3 regions of the Pseudomonas sp. CYM-20-01 genome follow, and region 3 is predicted to be linked to each of the others. Evidence: riboswitches for the same ligand, from Rfam matches in the RefSeq annotation. Region 3 holds a riboswitch; each other region holds the start of a gene.

Region 1 (6,732 bases), 1.2 Mb from region 3:
AACAACGAGACCCAGCCCATGCCCAGGCCTTCGACCCGCGCCGCCAGCCACAAATTCTGGATAGCACAGGACAATGACGCCATGTCCATTTCCGGCAGGGTGCGACGCCCGAAGATGTGCCGCTCGCGATCGTCCATCAACGCCGCCACCAGCACTTCGGCGCAGTCGTGAATGCCTTCGACCTTGAGCTTCATGAACTCATCGGAGCGCTCGCCCAGGGCTTCGGCAGTGCGTACGCGTTCTTCTTCCACCAATTGTTGAATCTGCCCACGCAGCTGGCGGTCGCTGATGCGGACAAAGCGCCAGGGCTGCATCAGGCCGACGCTGGGCGCCTGGTGTGCGGCCTGGAGCAGGCGGTGGAGCAATTGCGGGGCGACCGTACCGCCGCTGAAGTGGCGCATGTCGCGGCGTTCGGCGATGGCACGGTAGACAGCCTGGCGGTCGGCCTCGGGGAAGGCGTTGTCAGTCATAGTGCTGAATCGGGCGCAAACAATGCGGCCACCGCCTGGGGATTGGATGGGAAATAGAAATGTACGTAGGACGCCGTCATCCGCCCCTGCCGGTATACCGCCTCGGCACCGCGCCCGCCGTTGGGGCTCAGGCCACGGGCGATCGGCTGCCATTCAGTGGTGGTCAGGGAATGGTGATAGGTATGGCCACGCAGGGTGCCTTCCGGCAATTCGACGCTTTGCAGGGCCAGGGCCGCCAGTTTCTTTTGCATCACCGCGTCGCCCTGGAGCAGGCCAAGCAGTTCGGCGCGGACGCCGTCGACATCGGTCAGCGAGTCCAGCAGGTAGAGCATGCCGCCGCATTCGGCAAGCAAGGGTTTGCCGGCCGCGTGGTGAGCGCGAATGGCGTCGAGCATCGGGGTATTTTCCGACAGCGCCTGGTGGTGCAATTCCGGGTAGCCGCCGGGCAGGTAGAGGCTGTCGGCGTCGGGCAACTGGCTATCGTGAATCGGCGAGAAGAACACCAGCTCAGCGCCCATCGCGCGCAGCAGGTCGAGACTTGCACCGTAGGTAAAAGCGAAGGCCTCATCGCGGGCCACGGCAATGCGCACGCCGTTGAGCAAGGGTTCGGCCTCGATCACTTGCGGCGCAGCAAATGTCACCGGTGGCGGCAAGGCGACTTCGCAACTGCTGCCCAGGGCTTGGGCGGCAGCGTCCAGGCGCACATCCAGGTCATTCAGTTCGCTGGCCTGCACCAGGCCGAGGTGGCGACTGGGCAGTTCGATACCGGTCTCGCGTGACAACGCGCCATACCAGCGCAGGCCCTCGGTGAGGCTGCCTTCGAGCAGTTGCGCATGACGCAGGGTGCCGACCCGGTTGGCCAGTACGCCAGCGAATGGCAAGTCCGGCTGATAGCGCGCCAGGCCCAATGCCAACGCACCGAAGGTCTGCGCCATGGCCGTGCCGTCGATCACCCCCAGCACCGGCACGCCGAAGTGCCGCGCCAGATCGGCGCTGGACGGTGTGCCGTCGAACAGGCCCATCACGCCTTCGATCAGGATCAGGTCTGCCTCCCCCGCCGCTTCCCAGAGCAAACGGCGACTTTCCTGCTCGCCCACCATCCACATATCCAACTGATACACCGGCGCACCGCTGGCGCGCTCGTGAATCATTGGGTCGAGGAAGTCCGGGCCGCATTTGAACACGCGCACCTTGCGCCCCAGGTTGCGATGCAAACGGGCAAGCGCGGCGGTGACGGTGGTTTTGCCCTGGCCGGACGCCGGAGCGGCGATCAATACGGCAGGGCAATGACGGGGCTGATTCAAAGTTCGACGCCCTTCTGTGCCTTGATACCGGCCTGGAACGCGTGCTTGAGCATGCCCATGTCGGTGACGGTGTCGCCCATTTCGATCAACTCGGGCTTGGCGCCACGGCCGGTGACCACCACGTGTTGCATCGGGGGACGGGCTTGCAGGTCGCTGAGGACCTGGTCCAGGTCAAGGTAGCCGTGCTTGAGCGCGATGTTCAGCTCGTCCAGCACCACCAGGCCGATGGAGGGGTCTTGCAGCAATTCGCGGGAGACCGCCCAGGCGGCTTCGGCGGCGGCGATGTCGCGCTGGCGGTCCTGGGTTTCCCAGGTGAAACCTTCGCCCATCACATGGAAACGCACTTGCTCGGGGAAGCGGCGGAAGAACAGTTCTTCACCGGTGCTGTTACGCCCCTTGATGAACTGCACCACACCACACTGCATGCCATGGCCCATGGCTCGGGCCAACATGCCGAACGCGGAGCTACTCTTGCCTTTGCCATTGCCGGTCAGCACCAGCAGCAGGCCGCATTCGTTGGGGGAGTTGGCGATGCGCTCGTCGATCACGGCTTTTTTGCGCAGCATGCGCGCCAGGTGGCGTTCGTCGCGGTCGGGGGAATCGGTCATGGCAGCTCTCCGTTGGGGCTGGACAAAAACGGCGGGCAGGAAAAAAAGAACAACAGACAGCCAAGCATCGCCCACCGTGATGCTGTTGGATGTTGCAGGCCGGTCTCCGGGCTCATGAGTGGTGTGCGGGTTGAAGGCAGGCCAACGCTGCGCCTTCCCATATCGCAGGCGATACAGTGGCAAAAAGCAGCGTCTTGACTCATTTACCGTTGCGGGGGCAGCGCCGGAATCGAGGCGGCACTGTGTAGAAGTGCGCTCACTCACCGGCTTCCCTGTTTCACTCCGTCGACCCGTGGGTCACAGAGCACCTGGAACAAGCGGCGAAGGGTAGTAGGTTGGGGGTGGAGCGTCAATTAAAGCAACTGCCTCACCTGTACTTGAAGCTGCCACAAAACAACTGTGGGAGGGGGCTTGCCCCCGATGGCGGTGGATCAGCCCATTGATCGTTAGCTGACACACTGCTATCGGGGGCAAGCTCCCTCCCACATTTTGATTCGAGTCTGGCGCTAAGGATTGCGTGCCAGGTTGCCCGGCAACACGCGCTTGGCGCTCAGGTAGGCATTCTGCCAATAGGCCTTGGACAGTGTATCCAGCTTCACCGTACCGCCGGTTTGTGGCGCATGCACAAAGCGCCCTTCACCCACGTAGATCCCGGCGTGGCTGACCTGGGAACCGCCACCGGTGGCGAAGAACAGCAGGTCACCGGTCTGCAGGTTCTGCTCGCTGACGTCCTGCGCGCGCATTACGATCAGCTCGCGGGTGGTACGCGGCAGGGAAATCCCGGCGGCATCGCGGAAGACAAACCCGATCAGGCCACTGCAATCAAACCCGGAGTCCGGCGTATTGCCACCCCAACGATAAGGCGTGCCGACCAGGCCCAGCGCCCGGAAGAGTACGTCTTCGGCCGCAGGCGAGAAATTCTGGGTGGAATAGTTGAACACCGGCTTGGGCTTCACCGCTACGGGAGCGGGCGGCGGTGTGCGGCTTGCGCAGGCGCTGAGGAGCGCGGCGCAGACAATGAGAATAAGGCGGGCCGAGGTCGACATGTGCAGAACAATCCTGGTCTGGATGCGGCTTTCGCTGCCGAACGCTGAAAACCAGAACGCGCAAGCAAAGCTCGCGCGAACGGATTACAACAATATCCAGGGATTCTAGCGCTTACACGTCAAACTTCAAGTATCACTTTAAGTTTACTTGCTAGCGGTAACCGTCGTCGGGGCCATGGCGAGTGCACGCTTGGCTTCGATGAAGGTTTTGCTCCAGTAGCTGTCACCCAGGTTATCGACCCGGACACCACCACTGCGGCGGCTGCTGGAGTGGATAAACTGGTTATCGCCCAAGTAGATACCGGCGTGGCTGACACGACCACGGCCTGCCGTACTGAAGAAAAGCAGATCACCGGGCTTGAGGTTGTTGCGTGCGACCAACGGTGCATTCACGTTGATCATTTCACGGGTGGAGCGCGGCAGGTTCATGCCGGCTTCTTCGCGAAACAGATAGCCGATGAAACCGCTGCAGTCGAAACCGGCTTCAGAGGTACCACCGAAACGGTAACGGGTACCGATCAGGGACATGCCGCGTTCGAGGATGCTGTCGGCCAGGACTGGAAGCTGGTAAGGCTTGTTGCCGGCGAAGTCGGCCAGTTCCTTTTCCGTTGCAACTTCTTCCTCATAAACAGAGGCAGATTGAGCAGCAACGAATTTTGCCTGATTTTGAACCTGTGGTTTTTGCTGATCTGCCACCTGCTGAGGGTGGGAGGCGCAACCAAACAACAGGGTAACGAGTGCGAGGGGCACGAGGGGTGCGAAGCGATTTAGCATGGGCACGACCGTGGCTGATATGTAAAGAAGTCGAGACTATGCCTTCTATCACATCGATTTGCAAATTCAATCGTGGTCTATGTGACTTCTTGTTTGGACTATGACATCTAAGCCCTTAACACCCTGTACCTGCCTTTTGCGTGGCCAAACCGGCTCAAACGCAGGTTTTCTGGCGCCTGTAATTTGCCGAAAGCCGCGAAAACAGCGGGCTAGCTACCAGCCGAGGGTTTCTTTGAGGAAGGGGATGGTCAGCTTGCGCTGGGCCTGCAAGGAGGCCTGATCGAGCTGTTCGAGCAGATCGAACAATGCGCTCATGCTGCGGGTGCCTCGAGTAAGGATAAAGTGCCCGACCTCGTCGGTGAGGTGCAGGCCGCGACGGGATGCGCGCAGTTGCAGGGCACGCAATTTGTCTTCGTCGGACAGCGGGCGCATCTGGAAGATCAGCGCCAGGGTCATGCGCGACTTGAGGTCGGCCAGCTTGATCGGCAACTCGCGGGGCGAAGTCGACGCGGCAATCAACAGGCGCCGACCGCTGTCACGCAAGCGGTTGAACAGGTGAAACAGCGCTTCTTCCCATTCCGCTTTGCCGGCGATCGCTTGCAGATCGTCCAGGCACACCAGTTCGTATTGCTCAAGATGGTCGAAGATGCCGATACCGCGGTCCATCAACTCGGCCAACGGCAGGTACACCGCCGGTTCGCCCATCTGCTCGAACCGCAGGCACGCGGCCTGCAACAGGTGGGTACGCCCTACGCCGTGCTTGCCCCACAGGTAGATCAGGCTTTCGGTCCACCCGGCGTCGGCTTCGCAGAGCCGCTCGACATAGCCGAGTGCAGCGGCATTGGCGCCTGGGTAGTAGTTGATGAAGGTGGCGTCGTCACGCAGACGCACACCCAAGGGCAGCTGAATCGGTTTCATGCTGACTGAACGGCTCCAAACGAACCGTTAGTGGCCTCTGTGTAAAGTTTGCAAAGTTTATACCCGTGACGCCGGGCGCACAATGCAACAGACCCCAAGCAAAATCAAAGGTTTGCGTTAACTTGTTGGATTTGTGCAGATTGTTTGACGGACCGCTCCCAGAAAAGACAAACCCGGCGTTGGCCGGGTTTGTGAAGAAAGGGTTACAAGTCGGGATCTTCAACCCCCGTATACGCATCCGAATCCTTGTACAGATCGTGCACATGGCGCACCAGCACCATGATCACCGCCGCCACCGGCAATGCCAGCAGGATACCGGTGAAGCCGAACAGCTCACCGCCCGCCAGGATCGCAAAGATCACCGCCACCGGATGCAGGCCAATCCGATCCCCGACCAGCAACGGCGTCAGCACCATGCCTTCAAGGGCCTGGCCGACCATGAATACGGCCACGATCCCCAGCATCGGGTACAGGTCGCCGCCAAACTGGAACAAGCCCGCGACCAGCGCCGCGCCGATCCCAATCACAAAGCCCATATAAGGTACGATCGCGGCCAGGCCGGCGATCAGGCCGATCAACAGGCCCAGTTCCAGGCCGATAGCCATCAAGCCGGCCGCGTAGATGATCCCCAGGGCCAGCATCACCAGCAACTGCCCGCGCACGAAGGCGCCGAGCACCTCATGGCATTCCTCAGCCAGTGAAACAATGCGTTCCTCACGGTTGCGCGGCAGCAGGCTGCGGATCTTGGCCATCATGATGTCCCAGTCGCGCAGCAAGTAGAACGCCACCACCGGGATCAGCACGAGGTTGGTCAGCCAGCCGATCAGCGCCAGGCTGGACGCAGTCGCCTGGCTGAGGATGACCCCGACGATGTCGGTGGTCTGGCCCATATGTTCGCTGATGGCCGCCTTGACCTTGTCGAACTTCCAGAAGCCATCCGCCAGCCCCAGCTTGGCCTGGGCCCATGGCATCGCCGTGTGCTGCAGCCAATCGAGCATCTGCGGCGCCAGCTCATACAAGCGGAACAACTGCTTGGCCAGCATCGGCACCAACACCAGCACCAACGCCGTGATGATCAAGGTAAACAGGGCGAACACCGCCACCACGCCCCAGGTCCGCGACAACCCGGCCTTCTCCAGACGATCCACCACCGGATCGAACAGGTAAGCCAGCAGCAACGCGACCAGGAACGGCGTCAGGATCGAATGCAGCAGGAACACAAAAACGCACAGCAGGACAAACCCGCCAAGCCACACCCAACGACGCGTATCCGCCATAAACCACTCCATCTATATAAAGAAGAAAACTACTACCAACGAAAACGCAGTTGCGCCTGAGGTTCTGGGGCAGCAGCAGGCTGCGCACCCTCCGCCACGGGTTGCTGGACCGGTGCTTCACCCGCAGGAATTTCCTGCAACCTGGCCAGGCTCAACTGAGTACGCAACTGATCGGCACTGCCATTGACGCGGTACACGATGCGATTGCCATCCACTAACTGCGGCTGACCGCCGAAAGGCTCCAGCAGATGACCCAGCGCGGCATAACGCTCAAGGGTCATGCCCTGCACTTCCAGCAATTGTTCGGTGCTCACGCCGGGCTTGACCGCAAAGCG
Region 2 (6,732 bases), 880 kb from region 3:
CCGCCGCTGTACGTTATGCCGGCGGAAAGTCATCGAAGGATTTTGGAAGGTATCCCCGAATTCTCAGTACGTCGGCCTTCACTTCAAATTCGAAGCCTATCTGCGAGATAACCTGAGAGATTTCCTCGGTATGGTCAATATACGTTCGTGGCAGTAATACGCCTAACGAAGGCGCTTCTTGCCACAAGCCGATGTCGAGCCATTCGACATACGCAAAAGGGAAAGGTAGGTGGTAAAACCATTCCACATCCCATCCCGAGATATGGCCTGTGATGGATTTTGAGCGATAAGACGGTACCCACCCCGAGCGCTGGCGCATGTGTGTAATCAGTTCGTTCCACTTGGTGTTGTTTGCCGCGCCTGCCAGGTTTCGTTCTTTGATAGCGGTCTGGATGACCTTGCGGCTTTTATCATTCTGGCGCGCGTCAGCCATGGGTAGTTCAGTCATTTTCTGCTCATCTCCTTTAACCCGTCGGGTTTGAAATCAATGACGGGCGCAGGTATATCACGACACGGCAGCCCGCTAAATCTATCCACTTTATCTGACTGCGCGGGTAATCTCTCGGCCCCACCTATTCAAGCCAAGGACAGCACGTGAAGTTTCTAAAAGGAGTCATCGCTTTATCAGCGCTCTACCTGTTGGCCGGCTGCGAGCAAGTCACCGAGAAGACCCTGCGCTTCGATGTGCCCTACGGTTTTTACGAAACGGGCTGGCGCCAGAACGTCACCGGCAAGGGCCAGTTGACCTGCAAGGTCGTCACCGACACCCAGGACCGTGGCGAGAAGTGGGTGCCGTCGGTGATCCTGGCGGCCGCCGAGGATGCGGCCGAAGACGATACGTTGTTTCTCTCCAGCTATTCGCCAGCCGGTACGGATCAGCGGATTTTCAACCTGCGTACGTTCAATAAGGCCAAGCCGATCATCGATACGCCGATTCATCAAACACTCGATCATAACGGCGTGTACACCCTGCGCCTGACCTGGCAAGCCGATGGCGCCATCGGTTACCAGGTTGAAAACGGCGGCACCTGGGAAGAGAAGAAGCTGGTGGTGAAGCCCGGTTTTACGGTGCGCCATGTGAGCGTGCATGCGTCGGGCATGAAGGGCAATGCGGTGTGTGAGTTGCGCCAGTGATCATCCGGCCAGTTGCAATGGGGGATGTGCCACAGGTGCTGGACTTTGTGCTGCAGGCGCGTGCGGAGCTGTTCCCCAAGCTTCACGACGCCGGCATGCCGGATGACCTCGCGCGCTTTGCGTCGATTTATCTTCAGGGCGAAGGCCGCTTTTTGATCGCTCGCAACGGTGGCGAAATTGTTGCGGCCATCGGGTATCTGCCCTATGACGGGCGTTTCCCTCAACTGGATTACCAAGGCCGCAAGACGGTGGAGGTGGTGCGCTTGTTCGTAGCGCCGGAGTTTCGTCGTTTTGGCTTGGCGGGGCAGTTGTACCGTGCGTTGGAAGCGATGGCGCAGGCGGATGGGGTTGAGGTGATGTACTTGCATACCCACCCGTTTTTGCCGGGGGCGATTGAGTTCTGGGTTCGGCAGGGCTTCGAGGTCGTAGATGTGGAAGCAGACCCGGTCTGGCGGACGGCGCATATGCAGCAGTTCCTGTAGGCCTGTGGCGAGCGGGCTTTTGTGGCAAGTGGGCTTGTTGTGGCGAGCGGGCTTGCCCCGCGTTGGGCTGCGAAGCAGCCCTGAAACCCTGCGCCTCGGTTCGACCTGGAGGAATGCAGCGGCTTTATTGGGGCTGCTTCGCAGCCCAACGCGGGGCAAGCCCGCTCGCCACGATAAACCGCTATTCCAGTATTAAGCGGGGCGCAGCCGCAGGATCTTCGCCCCATCAAGCGGGTCCGTCAGGTAATGCGCCTGCACCCCGAACGTCTCCTGCAACCGTTGTGGCGTCAGTACTTCCAGCGGTTTGCCCAGGGCCACCAACCGCCCGCGATCCAACACTGCCAGGCGGTCACAGGTCAGCGCCTGGTTAAGGTCATGCAACGCAATCAAGGTGGTCACGGGCAGCGCCTGCACACCCTTCAAGATCGCCAGCTGATGCTGGATATCCAGGTGGTTGGTCGGCTCATCCAGCAACAGAATCTGCGGCCGTTGCGCCAATGCGCGGGCGATGTGCACGCGTTGGCGTTCCCCGCCCGAGAGGCTGCGCCAGGCGCGGTGGCTCAGGTGGGTGGCGTCGACGTCCTGCAGGGCTTGCTTCACGATGGCGTCGTCCTCAACGGACCACGGGCTCAGCGCCGACAACCATGGCGTACGGCCCAGGGCCACGGCGTCGAACACGCGGATGGCGTCGTCGGTGTCGGCCTGTTGCTCCACCACCGCCAGTTGCTGGGCGATGACGCGGCGGGACAGCGTGCCCAGGCGCTGGCCGCCCAGCAGCACTTCGCCGGATGCGGGTGCACGCAAGCCGGCGAGCAGCTTGAGCAAGGTGGATTTACCTGAGCCGTTCGGTCCGACAATCCCCAGGGTTTCACCGCGCTGCACGTCCAGATGAATATCACGCAGCAACTCGGCCTCGCGCACCTTGAAGCCCAGCCCGCGGCAGCTCAATACGCTCATCGCGCGTTCCTCCGGCCAATCAGGATGAGCGCAAACACCGGCGCACCGACCAGCGCGGTGACCACACCGACCGGAATCACCTGGCCCTTGATCAGCGTGCGCGACAGCACATCCGCCGCGATCAGAAACAACGCGCCACCCAAGGCGCTCGCCGGCAGCAGCCGCGAATGCCCGGTGCCAAGCAACAGGCGCACGGCGTGGGGAATCACCAGCCCGACAAAGCCGATAGAGCCGACAATCGACACCATCACCGCCGTCACCAGCGCCGCGCAGCCCACCAGCACAAACTGCACGCGGCGCACCGGAATACCGAGGGACGCCGCCGAGTCGCTGCCAAAGGTAAACGCATCCAGCGCGCGCCGATGCCACAGGCACACAGCCAAGCCGACGACTGCCACCGGCACCGCCAGCCACACCGAGGGCCAGCGCACGCCGCTGAGGTTGCCGAGCAGCCAGAACATAATGCCGCGGGCCTGTTCGGAACTGGCCGACTTGGTGATCAGGAACGCGGTGAGCGCATTGAACAGCTGCGAGCCGGCAATGCCGGCGAGGATGATCTGCCCGGTGCCACTGGCCGAACCGCTGGCCCGTGCCAACAGGATTACCAGGGCAAACGCTGCCATCGCGCCGACAAATGCGCCCGCCGACAACGACACCAAGCCGCCGCCCACCCCCATCAACGCCACCAGCACCGCACCGGTCGAAGCGCCGGCGCTGATGCCCAGCAGGTAGGGATCGGCCAGCGGGTTGCGCAACAGCGATTGCAGGATCACCCCGCAGGTCGCCAGCCCGGCACCGCAGGCCGCAGCGACCAGGGCGCGGGTGAGGCGGTAGTTCCACACCACGCCTTCATCGATGGGGTCGAGCACGTAGCCGGCGCCCCACAGTTTGTTGGCGAGTACCTGGAGCACCACCTGCGGCGAGATGGCGGTTTCGCCGATGGCCACGCCGGCGAGCACGGCAATCAGGAGCAGGGCCAGGGCGAGCAGGGTGCGCATCATTTTGGCAGGTCGTAGCCGTCGATGGCCGTGGCCAGTTGTTCAAGGCCGTCGAACATGCGGATGCTAGCCTGCAACGCCAAGGCGTCGAGGATGATGATGCGGTTGTTTTTCACCGCGTCCATGTTGCGCGTGACCGGGTCGCTGCGCAGGAAGGCGAGTTTCTTTTCATGGTCGTCGGCCGGGTAGCGGCGGCGGTCCATGCGCGCGATCACCAGGAACGTCGGGTTGGCCTTGGCGATGGTTTCCCAACCGACGGCAGGCCACTCTTCATCGGACTGCACCACATTGGAGAGGCCGAGGGTTTGCAGCATGAATTCGGGGATACCCTTGTGGCCAGCCACGTACGGGTCGCTGGCCATCTCGGCACTGGAGAACCACACCAGCGCGCTGGCCTGCTTGAGGCCTTTGCCCTGCACGGTGGCGACGGATCTGGCCAGGCGCGCCTTGAACTCGTCATTCAACTGCTGGCCGCGCTCCTGTACGTCGAAGATCTGCGCCAATTGGCGGATGCTTTTATAGATGGTCTCGATGCGAAACGGCTCCAGCCGCGTGCCGTCGGCGCCCACCAGGTTGTCCTTGCCTTCGCAGTCGGAGGGTAGCAGGTAGGTGGGAATCTTCAGTTCATGGAACTGCTCGCGGGTGCCAACCACGCCTTGCGGCCCCACCACCCATTCCAGCTCGGCGGCCACCAGCTGCGGGCGTTTGGCGATCACTGCTTCGAAGCTCGGTTCGTTGTTGGCCAGGCGCTCGATGTTGTCGTTCTGCGCCTTGTACTGCGGCAGCACGCTGTTGAACCACAGCGAAGTGCCGACCACTTTATCGCCTACGCCCAGGGCGTAGAGCATCTCGGTGGCCGCCTGGCCGATGGTCACGCTGCGGGCGGGGGCTTGCGGGAAGGTGATCGGGCTGCCGCAGTTTTCCACGGTCAGCGGGTAGTGAGTGGGCGCGGCGTGGGCCAGGGCACAGAAGCCAACACCTGTAAGCAGGGCGATAACGCGTGGCAGCATGGGGCGATCTCCGAGTGAAGCGTACGTGCCATTCGGAAATCCACTCTCGGGCGCCGGGGGGCGCGACAGGCAAGAATGTCCTTCCCGGACACCCCGCCGGTTAGTGATTGAGCTTGGGCCGGCAGGTCTCCTGACTGATGCGTCGTCGCCACGCTCCAGCCTTCCCGGACGAGGTCCAGTGGCATCGAGGAGCAGGCTCAGCACCTACAGTTGCGGGGGCAGTTCCGATTGGCGCGGGTGTACCGCGCCTCGGATTCCCTATTAGTCCCGTTTGGGAACCGGCGCGGTATGGTAGTCGATCACGCGGTCGAGCGGGAGGCCGTGAAACCAACGGTGGCTCTTTGAAGGTGGGGCTCCTATGATGCGCAGCCAATGGATCGCTTTATCACAAGGAATAGACAGTGAAATTATTCGTCGCGCTCGCCCTCGCCGCCGCTCTCGTCGGTTGTGCCACCCAAGGTAAATCTGAACAGCAGATTCTTGATGAGGCCGCCTCCGCCTATGTCAAGTCGATGCCGGCGGGGTCGGACAAGCTCCGGCTGCATACGATGAGCATCCCCAAAAGCGGTATGTTCGGCGATACCCTGGCGATTTCCATGGCGGGTGAGCAAAATGCCGCGCACCTCAGGGCAGAGCTGCTCGATGCCAAACGCTTGGGCGATGTGTTCTTTTTGATTATCGGTGCCAGCACGCCGGTTGATGTTGCGGTGATCGGCAAAGCAGTCGAAGGGCAAAACTTGAAGGGTATGCAGATTTACTACTCGGGCACCGAGGCGCAGAAAGACGCCGTGCGTGCGGCAGTCGAGAAAACGCAGGCACAGTTTCATTACATCAACGCGCAATGATGGCTAGCCCGTTGACTCGCCTGGGTACGGCGCTCGCCACGGATGCAGTGTTCACCCTTGATGGAATCGTATCAGCCAGATCAAGAGCGGCTCGCCTCGCGTCGTGGTGAGTGTCAGTTGTCAACGCGGATCAACCTGTGAAGCGTTGATCAAAGACGAATGTCTTCAGGCCCCTGGATCAGCGCTTCAATCCGCGTGCCGGTGGCGCGTTCTTCGTTGCTGAAGCCGTCGTAGTCGGCCAGGTTGCCGAAGCGGATGCCGGTCAGGCGCTCGATCTGGATCACACTGCGCTGGTAGGTGCGCAGCTGGCCGAACACCAGCTCCAACTGGCCCAGTTCGCGGCTCTGATCGATCATGTAGGCGCTGGCCGAAGGTTTGCCGTCATCGCTGAGGTAGGCGACCACCTTCCAGAACGCCTTGGGGATCTGCACGCCCCGGTACACGCGGTCGTCGTCGGCGAACACCGGGCCGCTGAACACGGTGGCCCGGGCTTTCCAGCGCTGGGTGTTGTCGAGGATGTAGTCTTCGAGTTCCAGCCAGGTCTTCTGGTTGAACCCGCTCATCTGCGGTGAGCAGTTGGTGAAGTGGAAGGTGTCGAGGTTGGCGGTTTGCGCCACATCGCCCCAATTGGGGTCTTGGCGGCGCACCAGGTGGCCGCGGTCGAGGCCGTTGCTGGCATACAGCGCTTCGCCGACTTGGGCGTCGACCGGCAGGCGGCCATCGTAGGCCCAGGTGTCGTTGCTGCGGATGATGTCCACATGTTGCCCGCCATCGATGTTCACGCCCACATACAGCGCGAGGCGCTTGGCACGTGACATCGTGATGGAGAAGTGCGTGTAGTCCAGGCGCTTCTGGGCATCGCTCGCCAACGCTTCTTCCAGCGTGGGCCAGGGCACTCCGAAGCTGCCGAGAAAGTCATCTGCGTAACCGCGCCGGTCCTTCAAGTCTTTGGCCGGGGTGACGCGGGGTGTCGCTGCCCTGGCCTCCAGCAGCGTGGGGCTCGGCGCGATCAACGGGCGCAGGTCGGCGAGCCGGGGGCGGTAGGCGAGGTCGATTTTGGTTTTACGTGCGGGCATCGGTCAGTCCTCCTTGGATAAACACGACTGCAACATAGGTTAATGACAATTGATCATGCGCACCAACCCCTGGGGGCTATCCTCAAACGGTCACCCGGACGTTCAGCACACGCCAACAAGGAGCCAGCCAATGTGTGATCGCCATTACCGAAACCCGATTTTCTGCCTGATTCCGCCGTATATGCTCGACCAGATCGCGCGTAACGGTGACAAAGCGCAACGGGATGTCG
Region 3 (6,732 bases):
CCACTGGCCAGCAGGTCGGCCAAACCCCGCGCCAGGGTGGACTTGGCCATGCCGCGCGGGCCTTCGATCAGCACACCGCCAATCTTCGGGTCGATAGCGGTCAGGCACAGCGCCAGTTTCAGGTCATCGGCGCCGACCACGGCGGACAGCGGGAAATGGGGAATATCAGTCATCAGCTGTCTTCTTCTATATCCAGCAACAGGTTTTCCAACGCCTCGCGGTATGCCCCCGGTTCCTGCCACATGCCACGCTGCTGGGCTTCCAGCATGCGCTCGGTCATGTCGCGCAGTGCATCGGGGTTGTGCTGTTGCACAAAGGCCCGGGTGTCGGGGTCGAGCAAGTAGGCGTCGGCCAACAGTGCGTATTGGTGATCGTCGATCAGTGCGGTGGTGGCGTCGAAGGCGAACAGATTGTCCACCGTCGCGGCCATTTCAAACGCACCTTTATAGCCATGGCGCTTCACGCCTTCGATCCACTTGGGGTTGGCTGCACGGGAACGGATCACCCGGTTCAGCTCTTCCTTCAACGTGCGGATCTTCGGCAGGTCAGGCTGGCTATGGTCGCCATGGTAGCTGGCGGCCTTGTCGCCGCTCAGGGTTTCCACGGCAGCGAGCATGCCACCCTGGAATTGGTAGTAATCGTTGGAATCGAGCAGGTCGTGCTCGCGGTTGTCCTGGTTCTGCAAAACGGCCTGCACCTGGCTCAGGCGCTGGGCGAATTGCCCGCGGGCGGCAGTACCTTCGTCGGAACCGCCATAGGCGTAGCCGCCCCAGTTCAGGTAAACCTCGGCCAAGTCTTCACGGCTTTGCCAGAGACGCCCGTCGATCGCGCCCTGCACGCCCGCACCGTAGGCGCCGGGCTTGGCACCAAAGATGCGCCAGCCGGCCTGTTTTGCCGCGGCCTCTGCGTCCAGGCCCGAAGCCAGCAACGCTTCACGCTCACTGCGCACCTTGGCGGCCAGGGGGTTCAGATCGTCCGGTTCGTCCAGCGCAGCCACCGCCTGCACCGCCGCATCGAACAGGCGGATCAGGTTGGCAAAGGCATCCCGGAAGAAACCGGACACGCGCAACGTCACATCAACCCGCGGGCGGTCGAGCAGGCTGATCGGCAGGATTTCAAAGTCATCCACCCGCTGGCTGCCCGTCGCCCACACCGGACGCACGCCCATCAGCGCCATCGCCTGGGCGATGTCATCGCCGCCGGTGCGCATGGTCGCGGTGCCCCATACCGACAGGCCGAGTTGGCGCAGGTGGTCGCCATGGTCTTGCAGGTGCCGCTCCAGAATCAGGTTGGCCGACTGGAAACCGATGCGCCAGGCCGTGGTGGTGGGCAGGTTGCGCACATCCACGGTGAAAAAGTTACGCCCGGTGGGCAACACATCCAAACGCCCGCGACTCGGCGCACCACTGGGGCCAGCGGGCACGAAACGGCCGCTCAAGGCATCCAGCAATCCGCGCATTTCCGCCGGGCCACAGGCATCCAGCCGAGGCGCCACGACAATACGCAGGCTTTCGATCACGGCCTTCACGTCTTCCCAGCCGGGTTCCTCCAGCTGTTCAAGCGGTCCTTCCAGGGCTTGCTCGATCAAACGTGCGGCGTACAGCTCCAGGCGCTCGCGGGTATCACCGGCGGTGCGCCACAACTGCCCATCGATATTCTGCAGCACCAGCGGCCGGCGTCCGGTCCAGGGTTCGGCCAGGGCGCAGTCCAGCGGGTCGAAGCCCAGCTCGAAGGCCTTGGCCAACACGCGCAGCAAGCTCGACTGCGGGCCTCGACCATCGCCACGCGGGATGCGCAGCAGCGCCAGCAAGGTGTCGATACGCAGGCGACCCTCGGGTGACTCGCCAAAAATATGCAGGCCGTCGCGGATCTGCGATTCCTTCAAGTCGCACAGGTAGGTGTCCAGGCGCGGCAACCACACGGCAGCATCGGCGTCGCTCTCCAGCTCAAGCTCCTGGTCGATGCGGGTTTCGCGCACCAGCTTGAGAATGTCCTTCTGCAGCTCCAGGGCGCGGCGCGGATCGAGCAACTGCGCTTCGTAATATTCGTCCGCCAGCAGCTCCAGGTTACGCAGCGGGCCGTAGGTTTCGGCACGGGTCAGCGGCGGCATCAGGTGGTCGATGATGACTGCCTGGGTGCGCCGCTTGGCCTGGGCGCCCTCGCCCGGGTCATTGACAATAAACGGATATATATTCGGCAGCGGCCCCAGCAACGCATCGGGCCAGCAGTTTTCCGACAGGCCCACGCCCTTGCCCGGCAGCCACTCCAGGTTGCCGTGCTTGCCCACATGGATCACGCCGTGGGCGCCGTAGGTGTGGCGCAGCCAGAAGTAGAACGCCAGGTAAGCGTGGGGCGGTACCAGGTCCGGGTCGTGGTACACGGCGCTGGCGTCCACTTGGTAACCCCGCGCGGGCTGGATGCCGACAAACGTCAAGCCCAGGCGCAGGCCGGCGATCATCAGGCGACCGTCGCGGCACATCGGATCGTTCTGCGGCGCGCCCCAGCGTTCCAGCACCGCCTGGCGATTGGCTTCGGGCAGGCGCTGGAACATCGTCTCGTACTCGTCCAGGCCCAGGCTTTGATGGCAAGGGCGTAGGTCGAGGCTGTCCAGGTCATTGGTGACGCCGCCGAGCAACTCATGGATCAACGCCGTGCCGCTGTCGGGCAATAAGTCCGGCAGCGGATAGCCTTCGGTTTTCAGGGCACGCAGGATATTCAGCGCCGCCGCCGGTGTATCCAGGCCCACGCCGTTGCCAATGCGACCGTCGCGGGTCGGGTAGTTGGCGAGGATCAGCGCAATGCGTTTCTCTGCATTCGGCACTCGCGCCAATTCGACCCAACGCCGCGCCAGCTCAGCGACAAAATCCATGCGTTCGGGCGCGGCGCGGTAGCACACCACATCCGACTGGCTGCGCTCACTGCGCCAGGCCAGGTCCTTGAAACTGATCGGTCGGCTGATGATGCGCCCGTCCAACTCCGGCAACGCGATGTGCATCGCCAGGTCGCGGGGGCCAAGGCCCTGCTCGCTGGCCTCCCAGCCGGGCTGGTTATCCTGGGCACAAATGGCCTGGATCACCGGGATATTGCGGCGAAACGGGCGCAGGTGCGGCGCTTCGGGGCTGGATTGGGCGAAGCCGGTGGTGTTCAAGATCACCGCCGCGCCGACCTCATCCAGCAGGTCCTCGACCACCGCCAGGCAGCCGGGTTCTTTCAAACTGGCCACCGCCATGGGCAACGGGTTGAGGCCCGCCGCCTGCAGACGCTGGCAAAACACATCGATAAAACCGGTATTGGCCGCCTGCAAATGGGAGCGGTAGAACAACACCGCCGCCACCGGCCAGTCGGCGTTCCAGTCTGCCTGCCAATCGTTCAGGCGGGCGTTGGCATGCTGCGGATGATAGATCGCCGTGCGTGGCAGGGTTTGCGGCTCGCCCCAGGCATAGTCGCGACCCAGGTAAGCGCTGGCCAGGCAGCGATAGAAATCCAGGGCATTGCCCAGGCCGCCCTGACGCAGGAAGTGCCACAGCCGATCACGTTCTTCGGCACCGACGGTGCTCAGCCCGCTGAGTTCCGGGTCCGGGCGATCATCCCCCGGTACCAGGATCAGTTGCACACCGCGTTCGGCCAGTTCCACCAGGCGCTCGATGCCGTAGCGCCAGTAACCGATACCGCCATGCAGCGAAATCAAGATGACCTTGGCGTGGCGCAGCACTTCATCAACGTACAGGTCGACCGAGGCATGGTTCTGCACCTGCATCGGGTTGGCCAGGCGCAGGCTTGGGTAGTCGTCGGGCAACTGCTGGGCCGCTTCGGCCAGCAGCGCCAGGCTGGAATCGCCGCTGCACAGGATCACCAGGTCAGCGGGGCTTTGGCCAAGGTCGGCAATATTATCGTCCGAGACGAAACCACCGGGCTGGGTCCTGAGCAGGTGCATGGGTCAGACGCTGAGGGCGGCGCGCAGTTGCGCTTCGAGGCCCGCCGCGTCCAGTTCCTGGCCGATCAGCACCAGGCGCGTGGTGCGTGCTTCTTCAGCGCCCCAGGCACGGTCGAAGTATTTGTCGAACCGCGTGCCCACACCCTGGATCAGCAGGCGCATCGGTTTGTTCGGGATGGCGGCGAAACCTTTGACGCGCAGGATGCCGTGTTGCACCACCAGTTGCGTCAGGGCATCGAGCAGCAGTGCTTCATCGGCTTGCGGCAAGTCGATGGAGATCGAGTCAAAGGCATCGTGGTCGTGGTCGTCTTCACCTTCGTGGTGGTGATCGTGGTGGCTGTGGCGGCCGTCGATGTGCTCTTCGGAACCGGCGCCCAGGCCGATCAGTACATCCAGGGGCAAGCGACCGCTGCTGGCTTCGACGATCTTCACCGCCGGCGGCAGCTCTTCGGCGACTTCCAGGCGCACGCGGGCCAGGTCTTCGGCGCTGATCAGGTCGGTCTTGTTAAGGATCACCAGGTCGGCACTGGCCAGTTGGTCGGCGAACAGCTCGTGCAGTGGCGATTCGTGGTCCAGGTTGGGGTCGAGCTTGCGCTGGGCGTCCACCTGGTCCGGGAATGCGGCGAAGGTACCGGCGGCCACAGCCGGGCTGTCGACCACGGTGATCACAGCGTCAACGGTGCAGGCGCTGCGGATTTCCGGCCACTGGAAGGCTTGTACCAACGGCTTGGGCAATGCCAGGCCGGACGTTTCAATGAGGATATGGTCGAGATCGCCGCGACGGGCGACCAATTCGCGCATTACCGGGAAGAATTCTTCCTGCACGGTGCAGCACAGGCAGCCATTGGCCAATTCGTAGACACGACCGTTGGCTTCTTCCTCGGTGCAGCCGATGGAGCACTGCTTGAGGATTTCACCGTCAATGCCCAGCTCGCCGAATTCATTGACGATCACCGCGATGCGACGGCCCTGGGCGTTGTCGAGCATATGGCGCAGCAAGGTGGTCTTGCCCGAGCCGAGGAAGCCAGTGACGATGGTGACGGGGAGTTTGGCCAGTGTTTTCATCGGATGCCCTTGGGGGCGGGCATACGGGACGATGGCCCTGCGACGGTGCGCAGCAGCGGATTTCGTCACCGGATCACCCCGCCCGGTTGAAGTAGAAAATCGGTTGCGAGGCAGGTCTCCTGGCTTGGGGCTTACAGGTCTTGCGACCGGCGCTGGCTGCGCCTTCCCGCCTTGTCGGCAGTGGCGTGGCAGTCAGCTGGACCCTTTACAGTTGCGGGGGCAGCCGCGGCTTGGACCGCGTTCCCTTCTTAGCTTCGGCCTGGGCCGAAGAACCTCGAGGGTGCAAGGCTACGCAGTGCTTGGGGGATGGTCAATGATGGGGTTGGGTTGGGTTGGCTTGTGTACATATCCGTTGCTGCGGTAACGGCTGATATTGGTTCCGCTCTTACAGCGGCTTACTTTTGAAAAGCCGGAATGCCGGCCCAGTCAAAAGTAAGCAAAACGCTCTTGCCCCAACACTCGGCACCTCGCCTAGGCTCGGTGTGCCCGTAATCCGACAGTGATTTGGGGGGCCGCCTAAGATCAAAATCAAAAGCAGATCAAAAGCCAGAGCCAGAGCCAGAGCCAGAGCCAGAGCAAACCACCCTTCAACTGATACATGAAGATCAAACTGTGGGAGGGGGCTTGCCCCCGATGGCGGTGTGTCAGCCAACTCATCAGTGACTGACCCACTGCCATCGGGGGCAAGCCCCCTCCCACACTTTGACCGAGTACCGGCCATACAATCCGGTCGGCTCTAAGGCCGCCGCGCTCTTGTTTTTGATCTGGGATCGCCCCGTCAAACACGCTGGCCGAACGCAGGCTTGATTCCGTGGGCCGCCGTAAGGGCGGAACCCTAAGCCGCCGTTACCGCAGCAACGGATATGCACCCAGAAAGCACATCCCCAATTGACTCCCCTCCCACCCCCATGCTCTCCTACACATCTTGTTTCGGGTGCCCTGCAAAGGGTGAAACGGGAAACCGGTGACTCATGCACACACATGACAGTCCGGTGCTGCCCCCGCAACGGTAAGCGAGCGAAACGTCATATCCACTGTGCCAGGCGGCATGGGAAGGCGACGTTTTCAGGCATTGAGCCCCTCGCAAGCCCGGAGACCGGCCCGAAAAAATCAGATAACAAACCCGCGGTGGGCGGGCGCTGTTCAGAACCCTGCGTGCCTGGCTCGCGGGGTTTTCATGCGCTCGTTTCACCCTGACACCTGAAAGGGACGCGCCATGTCGATCATCAGCAGCACTTCGCACTCCGCCAGCAGCACCTCTACCCTGAGCCAACGCCTGACCGCCGCCATCGGTGCGTCGATCCTCGGTGCGTGCCTGGTGTACTTCGCCGGTTTCTCGCACATCGAGGCAGTACACAACGCTGCCCACGATACCCGCCACAGCGCCGCGTTCCCGTGCCACTGAGACCTGCCGACATGATCAAGCGTATTGCGCAAACCGCAGGTTTCACCGGCCTTCTGGCTGCCCTGCTGCTGACCCTGCTGCAAAGCTTCTGGGTCGCCCCGCTGATTCTGCAGGCGGAAACCTTTGAAAAAGCCCCGGCAGCGACCGAGTTGCACGAGCACGCCGAAGGTGCGGCTGCTCACACCCACGACGCCGAAGCCTGGGAGCCGGAAGACGGCTGGCAGCGCGTGCTGTCCACCACAGGCGGCAACCTGGTGGTCGCCGTTGGCTTCGCGTTGATGCTGGCCGGTCTGTACACCCTGCGTGCACCGACCCGTACCCCTCAAGG

Evidence for each region. Region 3 has a riboswitch for cobalamin ahead of cobW (cobalamin biosynthesis protein CobW). Riboswitches for the same ligand answer to the same signal wherever they lie in the genome.
Region 1: linked by a shared signal. The riboswitch ahead of cobO (cob(I)yrinic acid a,c-diamide adenosyltransferase) and the one ahead of cobW (cobalamin biosynthesis protein CobW) in region 3 are both predicted to bind cobalamin.
Region 2: linked by a shared signal. The riboswitch ahead of M2497_RS21845 (ABC transporter substrate-binding protein) and the one ahead of cobW (cobalamin biosynthesis protein CobW) in region 3 are both predicted to bind cobalamin.

Annotation. Positions count from the first base shown of each region.
Region 1 covers NZ_AP025169.1:5,130,725-5,137,456, forward strand. Annotated here, with positions in the region: gene bluB (5,6-dimethylbenzimidazole synthase) at 1-470, opposite strand, end outside; gene M2497_RS23190 (cobyrinate a,c-diamide synthase) at 467-1,774, opposite strand; gene cobO (cob(I)yrinic acid a,c-diamide adenosyltransferase) at 1,771-2,382, opposite strand; cobalamin riboswitch at 2,462-2,709, opposite strand; gene M2497_RS23200 (C40 family peptidase) at 2,889-3,428, opposite strand; gene M2497_RS23205 (NlpC/P60 family protein) at 3,573-4,202, opposite strand; gene hda (DnaA regulatory inactivator Hda) at 4,416-5,120, opposite strand; gene M2497_RS23215 (AI-2E family transporter) at 5,324-6,397, opposite strand; gene M2497_RS23220 (DUF2066 domain-containing protein) at 6,430-6,732, opposite strand, start outside.
Region 2 covers NZ_AP025169.1:4,843,678-4,850,409, reverse strand. Annotated here, with positions in the region: gene M2497_RS21870 (DUF6678 family protein) at 14-448, opposite strand; gene M2497_RS21865 (hypothetical protein) at 595-1,134, shown strand; gene M2497_RS21860 (GNAT family N-acetyltransferase) at 1,152-1,616, shown strand; gene M2497_RS21855 (ABC transporter ATP-binding protein) at 1,809-2,573, opposite strand; gene M2497_RS21850 (iron ABC transporter permease) at 2,570-3,574, opposite strand; gene M2497_RS21845 (ABC transporter substrate-binding protein) at 3,571-4,581, opposite strand; cobalamin riboswitch at 4,684-4,879, opposite strand; gene M2497_RS21840 (hypothetical protein) at 4,983-5,426, shown strand; gene M2497_RS21835 (DNA/RNA non-specific endonuclease) at 5,576-6,502, opposite strand; gene M2497_RS21830 (M4 family metallopeptidase) at 6,633-6,732, shown strand, end outside.
Region 3 covers NZ_AP025169.1:3,964,921-3,971,652, forward strand. Annotated here, with positions in the region: gene M2497_RS17605 (AAA family ATPase) at 1-173, opposite strand, end outside; gene cobN (cobaltochelatase subunit CobN) at 173-3,934, opposite strand; gene cobW (cobalamin biosynthesis protein CobW) at 3,938-4,999, opposite strand; cobalamin riboswitch at 5,091-5,291, opposite strand; cobalamin riboswitch at 5,915-6,119, shown strand; gene M2497_RS17620 (CbtB-domain containing protein) at 6,216-6,404, shown strand; gene M2497_RS17625 (CbtA family protein) at 6,416-6,732, shown strand, end outside.